Regions from separate parts of the Burkholderia sp. FERM BP-3421 genome, predicted to be linked through region 1. Evidence: predicted binding sites of a transcription regulator. Region 1 holds the regulator's gene; the other holds the start of a gene.
The links. Region 1 encodes FliA, which starts transcription of late flagellar genes. Its sites were predicted from a motif close to CTAAAGTTTNNNNNNNNNNNGCCGNTA; they were not measured.

Region 1 (3,785 bases):
GCATGATCGTCGACAACCTGCCGGACGGCGACGAGTCGGACAGCTTCGACGCGGCGTCCGAATGGGCGCGCTCGGTGCTGGCCGCGAACCTGCCGGTGCTGGAAAGCGAGGATGCGCTGATGGAGCGCGGCGGCGTGTTCGCGCTGATGGGACCGACGGGCGTCGGCAAGACCACCACCACCGCGAAGCTGGCGGCGCGCTGCGTGATGCGCTTCGGCGCGAGCAAGGTCGCGCTGCTGACGACCGACAGCTACCGGATCGGCGGCCACGAGCAACTGCGCATCTTCGGCAAGATCCTCGGCGTGCCGGTGCATGCGGTGAAGGACGGCGGCGACCTGCAGCTCGCGCTGACCGAACTGCGCAACAAGCACATCGTGCTGATCGACACGATCGGCATGAGCCAGCGCGATCGCACGGTATCCGACCAGATCGCGATGCTGCACGGCGCGGACACGCCGGTGCAGCGCCTGCTGCTGCTGAACGCGACGAGCCACGGCGACACCCTCAACGAAGTCGTGCAGGCCTACCGCAGCGCGGCGGGCCAGCCCGACCTCGCGGGCTGCATCCTGACCAAGCTGGACGAAGCCACCCATCTCGGCGGCGTGCTGGACACGGTGATCCGCTACAAGCTGCCGGTCCACTACGCATCGACCGGCCAGAAGGTGCCGGAGAACCTGTACGTCGCCACCCGTAAATTCCTGCTGAAGAGCGCGTTCTGCGTACCGCGCGACGGCTCGCCCTTCGTGCCGCAAGACGAAGACATGCCGTCGCTGCTGGCCGCGCTGACCGCCCGCTCGAGCGCCGAGCTCCATGAGGTGCGATTTGGATAAACGCATGACCGATCAGGCTGAAGGCTTGCGGCGTCTGCTCGCCGGCCGCTCGTCGCGCGTCGTCGCGGTGACGGGCGGCCCGGCGGGGGTCGGCTGCACCTCGACGGTGGTGAATCTGGCGGCCGCGCTCGCGGCGCTCGGCAAGGACGTGCTCGTGGTCGACGAGCGCGCCGACGTTCATTCGGTGGCGGCGACGCTGTGCGGCGCGTGGCTGCGCGAAGGCGAGCCGGTGCGCCACGAGCTGGGCTTCTCGGTGCTCGGCGCCGCGCGGCTCGCCCGCGCCGGCTACGCCGAGCACGATCCCGCGGAGTGGCTCGACAACGCGGCGGACATCGTGCTGGTCGATGCGCAGCTCGACGCGCACGGCGCGTTCTCGCCGCTCGCGCGCGACGCGCACGACGTGCTGGTGGTGATGCGGGTGGCCGCGCAGTCGATCACCGAGGCGTACGCGTGCATGAAGCGGCTTCATTACGCGCATGCGGTCGCGCAGTTCCGCGTGCTGATGAATCACGTGCAAAGCCGCGCGGACGCGAAGGCCGCGTACGACAACCTCGCGGGCGTCGCCGGGCGTTATCTGGCGGTGTCGCTGTCGGAGGCGGGCTGCGTGGGGGTCGATCCGCTCGTCGAGCATGCGCGCGAGCTGGAGCGCACGGTGGTGGACGCGTTCCCGACCGCGGCGGCCGCGCGCGATTACCGGCAGATCGCGTCCGATCTGCTGTATTGGCCATTGCGTCCGGGGCCGGGCGCGGGTCGGGTCCGGGCGGGCAATCCGGCGTTTGAGCGGGGTGCGGCGCAGGCCGCATGAATGTCACAGGCAAGAGAGGGCATGATGTACAACGCTCAAGGAAAGATATCCCAGGACGAAGTGTTGACGCAGTACGCGCCGCTCGTGCGGCGGCTGGGTCTGCAACTGGTCGCGAAGATGCCGGCGAGCGTGGATCTCGATGATCTGATCCAGGCCGGCATGATCGGCCTGCTCGATGCGGCGGGCCGCTACAAGGAAGACCAGGGGGCGCAGTTCGAGACCTACGCGACGCAGCGGATCCGCGGCGCGATGCTCGACGAGCTGCGCAGCAACGACTGGCTGCCGCGCAGCCTGCGCAAGACCTCGCGCGAAGTCGAGCATGCGGTGCACCAGGTCGAGCAGCAGCTCGGCCGGCCGGCGAGCGAGACCGAGATCGCGGAGCACATGCAGATGCCGCTCGACGAATTCCAGTCGATGCTGCAGGACCTGCATGGCAGCCAGCTGATTTACTACGAGGATTTCGACCGTTCGGCCGACGACGAGCCGTTCCTCGACCGCTACCGGGTCGACCATGCCGACCCGCTGTCGGCGCTGCTCGACGACCACCTGCGCAACGCGCTCGTGGAGGCGATCGAGCGCCTGCCGGAGCGCGAGAAGCTGCTGATGTCGCTGTACTACGAACGGGGCCTGAACCTGCGCGAGATCGGCGCGGTGCTCGAGGTCAGCGAGTCGCGCGTGTGCCAGTTGCACAGCCAGGCGGTTGCCCGGCTGCGCGCGCGGCTGCGCGAACAGGCCTGGGTCGGCGCCGAGCACTGAGCGGTCGGACCGCGATCGGTCGGGCCGCGCATGGTCGGGCCGCGTATGGTCGGCGTGCGATCGGGCGGAAAACTTCATTCCGATTTGCTACAATCCTCCCTCGTTTCCGAGGAGCGTTGCGACGGGCTCGGTCCCGCCAGGCTCGGAAACCTTCAATGAGCGGCCGCGCGATGCGCACGGCCGCGACCTGAACGGCGCTCACGTCACAATTTTCTAGAACTTACTTAGAAAGGAGGGCGTGATGAACGCCGCTGTCATCGATTCCAATTCCTCGAAAGACTACCTCGTCGCCGACATGAGCCTTGCCGCCTGGGGCCGCAAGGAGCTGAACATCGCCGAGACGGAAATGCCCGGCCTCGTGCAGATCCGCGACGAATACAAGGCGCAGCAGCCGCTCAAGGGCGCGCGCATCGCCGGTTCGCTCCACATGACGATCCAGACGGGCGTGCTGATCGAGACGCTGAAGGCGCTCGGCGCCGACGTGCGCTGGGCCTCGTGCAACATCTTCTCGACCCAGGATCACGCGGCCGCCGCGATCGTCGAAGCCGGCACGCCGGTGTTCGCGTTCAAGGGCGAGTCGCTCGACGAGTACTGGGAATACGCGCACCGCATCTTCGAATGGCCGAACGGCGAATTCGCCAACATGATCCTCGACGACGGCGGCGACGCCACGCTGCTGCTGATCCTGGGCGCGAAGGCCGAGAAGGACCGCTCGGTGATCGCCAAGCCGACCAACGAGGAAGAAGTCGCGCTGTACAAGTCGATCGCCGCGCACCTCGAGGTCGACGGCAGCTGGTACTCGACGCGCCTCGCGCACATCAAGGGCGTGACGGAAGAAACCACCACCGGCGTGCACCGTCTGTACCAGATGGAAAAGGACGGCCGCCTGCCGTTCCCGGCGTTCAACGTCAACGATTCGGTCACGAAGTCGAAGTTCGACAACCTGTACGGCTGCCGCGAATCGCTGGTCGACGGCATCAAGCGCGCGACCGACGTGATGATCGCGGGCAAGGTCGCGGTGGTCGCGGGCTACGGCGACGTGGGCAAGGGCTGCGCGCAGTCGCTGCGCGGCCTGGGCGCGACCGTGTGGGTCACTGAAATCGATCCGATCTGCGCGCTGCAGGCGGCGATGGAAGGCTACCGCGTCGTGACGATGGAATACGCGGCGGACAAGGCCGACATCTTCGTGACGGCGACCGGCAACTACCACGTGATCGGCCACGACCACATGAAGGCGATGCGTCACAACGCGATCGTCTGCAACATCGGTCACTTCGACTCGGAAATCGACATCGCGTCGACGCGCCAGTACGAGTGGGAAAACATCAAGCCGCAGGTCGACCACATCATCTTCCCGGACGGCAAGCGCGTGATCCTGCTGGCCGAAGGCCGCC
Region 2 (3,785 bases), 410 kb from region 1:
GCCGCCGACGGGATCGGCCGCGAACACCACCTGCTTCGCCTTGTAGGGCTTGCCGTCGGGGCCCGTCACGCTGTCCGCGTTGGCGAGGTTCGACGCGGTCACGTTCAGACGCTGGGACTGAGCCGACATCGCCGATCCGGCGACGTCGAAGATATTCATCAACGAAGGCATGCGTGCTCCTTAACGCGTGGCGTGCTGACTGAAAGGTTCCGGGCGGTGCGACGGCATCGCTCAGCTGCCCGACGAGATCGCCGCGAGCATCGACTTGATCTGCTGCGTCATCACGGTCAGGCCGGTCTGGTAGTGCAGCGCGTTGTCCGCGAACTGCACGCGCTCCATGTCGGGGTCGACGGTGTTGCCGTCGAGCGAGGGCTGGCGCGGGTTCCGATACTGCGCGCGCCCGTAGTCGTCGCTCGGGCCGCCCGTCGGGATCAGCTTCGCGTTGCCGGCCATGTGGCCCGCCGCGGTCGCCGCCATCGCCATCCCGGCCGTCACCCCGGCCGGCTGCGCGAGCTGCAGCTGCGCGGCGTTGCCGGCCGTGGCACCGCCCGCATCCTTGCGCAGCGCGCGCGACAGCGTCGACGCGAAGTCGACGTCGCGGGCCTGGTACCCGGGGGTGTCGGCGTTCGCGATGTTCGACGACAGCAGCTCCTGGCGGTAGGCGCGCACGTCGAGCGCCTCGCGGCCGAAGGCAAAAGCAGCATCGAGTTGGTCCAGCATCGGGGCTCTCCGTCTCAAGCAGGGCAGTGCTCTTTCGCCGCGCGGCGGCCAAAGAGGCTTTTTTCCATGACACGGATAGTAGGCGGCCGAGGCAAGATGCAATCGGGCGAATAACCGGGAAAGCCCCCCTCTGTTCGTCGTTTGCGCGCGCGCCCCGCTCCCTAGAATGCAATTCGTACCAACGGCTTACAGGAGGCGGCGATGACGATTGACGCAGGCGGCGCGGCGCGCACGCGCTGGCGGCATGCGCGCGCCGCCCTTGCCCTCGTGCTGGCCTGCGCGGGCCACGCCGCCCCCGCCCTCGCTCAGCAGGCTGCGGCGGGCCCGAACGACGGGATGATCGTGATCCCGGGCCGCGGCGAATCGGCCGAGGCCGCGCTCGCCAACGCCAACGCCAATGCGCATGCGCCGTCGCGCCCGGCCGACGTGAGCGCCGCACTCGAGGCCGCCGCGCTGAACCGGCGCCAGATTACGCAGGCCCCGCAGACCGACCCGCAGCAGGACGACCCGGTGCAGCCCGGCTGGATCCGCGTCGCGCCGGCCGAGCCGACGCCGCGCGCCGCGCGGCCGATGCCCGGCGCGCCCATGGCAACCGCGTCTGCGCCGGCCGCGCCTTTCCAGGCCGCGCCTATGCCGGCCACACCTATGCCGGCCGCGCCTATGCCGGCCGCGTCCGTCGCCCCCGCCCGGTCCGGCTTCGCCGGCGCGCAAGGCGCGAGCGGCGCACCGGCCCCAACCCCGGCCGCGCTGCGCACGCAGCCGGCCGCCCGGCCGCTGCCGCTCCAGGCCGCCGCGCGTCCCGCCCGCCCGATCGCCGCAGCCGCGCCGGCCGCCTCGGCCGCCGTCCCCGACGGGCAGCAGGACGGCGAATCGATCCGCCGCGCCGCGCTCGCGTTCCTGCAGCAGCAGTCGGCCGGCCTGCCCGGCAAGACCACCGTCACCGTGGCGCCGGCGTTTCCGCGCGGCCTGGCCGCCTGCACGACGCTCGAACCGTTCATGCCGACGGGCGCGCGCCTGTGGGGGCGCACGACGGTCGGCGTGCGCTGCGCGGGCGAACGCCCCTGGACGATCTATCTGCAGGCGAAGCTGAGCGTGCAGGCCACCTATTACGTCGCCGCGCGGCAGATCGCGCCCGGCGAGGCGCTGAGCGCCGCCGACCTGGTCGCCCGCGACGGCGACCTGACGGCGCTGCCGCTCGCGATCATCACCGCCCCGTCGCAGGCGGTCGGCGCCACCGCGCTGTCGCGCATCGGCGCGGGCCTGCCGCTGCGTCAGGACATGCTGAGGAGCGCGGCGTCGGTATCGATCGGACAGACGGTGCGGGTGGTCGCGGCGGGCCAGGGTTTCACGATCTCGTCGGAGGGCAGCGTGCTCAACAACGCAGCGCCCGGCCAGCAGGTGCGGGTGCGGATGGCGGCCGGACAGATCGTCACCGCGATCGTCAAGGATGCCGGGACCGTGGAAATCCCGCTCTAGGATTGCAAAGTTTCGTTTAATCAGGCGTTTACCGAGGAACGGGTGCTAAAGTTTGAGCCGGCCCTGCCGTTATCTTGCTCAAACCGTTCAGGAAATCCATCGTGAAAGTCGATTCCACCTCCTCTTCGAGCGCCCGCCCGCTGTCGAACGCCACCGCCGGCGCGGCCCGCACCCCGTCCAGTCCGGCAGCCGCCGCGGGCGGCGCGCAAGGCGCCGCAGGCGCGGCGCCCGGCGACACGAACGTGAATTTGTCCGGCCTGTCCTCGAACCTGCGCGCGCTGGCGGCCTCCGGCAGCGCCGATATCGATACCGCGCAAGTCGAGTCGATCCGCGATGCGCTGCGCAGCGGCACGCTGTCGATCGACGCCGGCAAGATTGCCGACGGCGTCTTGCAGACGGCCCGCGAGCTGCTGCAGAACAAGCCGCAGACGGGCAACTGAACGGGCCCCGGGGCCCGCGACGGGAAGGAACAGGCGAGCGGACGGTCCGCCCGCCGGCGTTTTGAGCGAGACGCGATGAGAGAAGAACTGCTGGCCACGGTCAACGACGAGCATGCGACGGTCGAGGCATTCGCCTCGCTGCTCGCCTATGAGGAAAAAGCGCTGACGACCCCGTCGCCGCTCGAGGCGCTGCCCGGAATCATCGAGCGCAAGAACGCGCTGATCGAGCAGCTGGCAAGCCTCGAACGCCGGCGCGACAGCCAGCTCGGCGCGCTCGGCTTCCCGGGCGGCAAGGCGGGCATGGATCAGGCGTCCGGGCAGGACGCCCGGCTCGCGGGCAGCTGGCAATTGCTCCAGCAATCGGCCGAGCGCGCGCAACGCGCCAATGCGAACAACGGGATGCTGGTGCGCATCCGGATGGATTACAACGAACGCACGCTCGCGGTGCTGCGCGCGGTCCCCGAGCGGGCCGGCTTCTACGGCCCCGACGGCCGGGTCAGCGCCGCCACGCCCTGAATTTCCCCTGAAGCCCGAACCCGGGCTTCCCCCGATTCGATCAGACCGGGCCCGAGCCCGGCGTTTCCCGCGTCCTCCGATACAGCCATAGCCGTGCGGCCGCACGGCGCCAATAACAACGATTCGAGGGCAACCATGACCCATGACTGTCGCATCCACGCGATCCGCCGCCGGTTCGCACTGACGGCGCTCGCCGTCGCCCTGCCGCTCGCGGCGCACGCCGCCGCCGCGCCCCCCGCCGAACCGCCGATGCCGACGGGCGACATGACGCTGTCGCCGTCCGGCCCGCTCGCGGCGCCGCCCGCCCCGGCCTCCGACGCGCTGCGCGCGGCCGGCCAGGGCAAGGACACCTACACCTACCTGCGCTGCTGGTATCGGATCAGCGACAGCGCGCTCGCGCCGAAGGCCACCTACGAGTGGGCGCGCGACCCGGGCAGCGGCGACTGGTACCGGGTGCCCGGCTACTGGTGGGCCGACGGCATCACCCAATGGAAGAACATGTTCTTCAGTGCCGTCGCGCAGGAGACGCTCGCCGACGTATGCCGCCGCACGCTCGATGCGCGCGGGATCCGTCAGCCGCTGACCCAGGCGGTCGCGGCCAACAACGCGCTGTCGTTCAACCATACGATCTGG

Region 2: the regulator FliA is predicted to act here: its motif matches at 2,242-2,268, upstream of flgM (flagellar biosynthesis anti-sigma factor FlgM).

The regions. Positions count from the first base shown of each region.
Region 1 covers NZ_CP117782.1:3,272,216-3,276,000, forward strand. Annotated here, with positions in the region: gene flhF (flagellar biosynthesis protein FlhF) at 1-830, shown strand, start outside; gene Bsp3421_RS30855 (MinD/ParA family ATP-binding protein) at 823-1,635, shown strand; gene Bsp3421_RS30860 (RNA polymerase sigma factor FliA) at 1,657-2,391, shown strand; S-adenosyl-L-homocysteine riboswitch at 2,494-2,598, shown strand; gene ahcY (adenosylhomocysteinase) at 2,633-3,785, shown strand, end outside.
Region 2 covers NZ_CP117782.1:2,866,272-2,870,056, forward strand. Annotated here, with positions in the region: gene flgC (flagellar basal body rod protein FlgC) at 1-171, opposite strand, end outside; gene flgB (flagellar basal body rod protein FlgB) at 232-720, opposite strand; gene flgA (flagellar basal body P-ring formation chaperone FlgA) at 922-2,196, shown strand; gene flgM (flagellar biosynthesis anti-sigma factor FlgM) at 2,298-2,636, shown strand; gene Bsp3421_RS28950 (flagella synthesis protein FlgN) at 2,712-3,152, shown strand; gene Bsp3421_RS28955 (SGNH/GDSL hydrolase family protein) at 3,288-3,785, shown strand, end outside.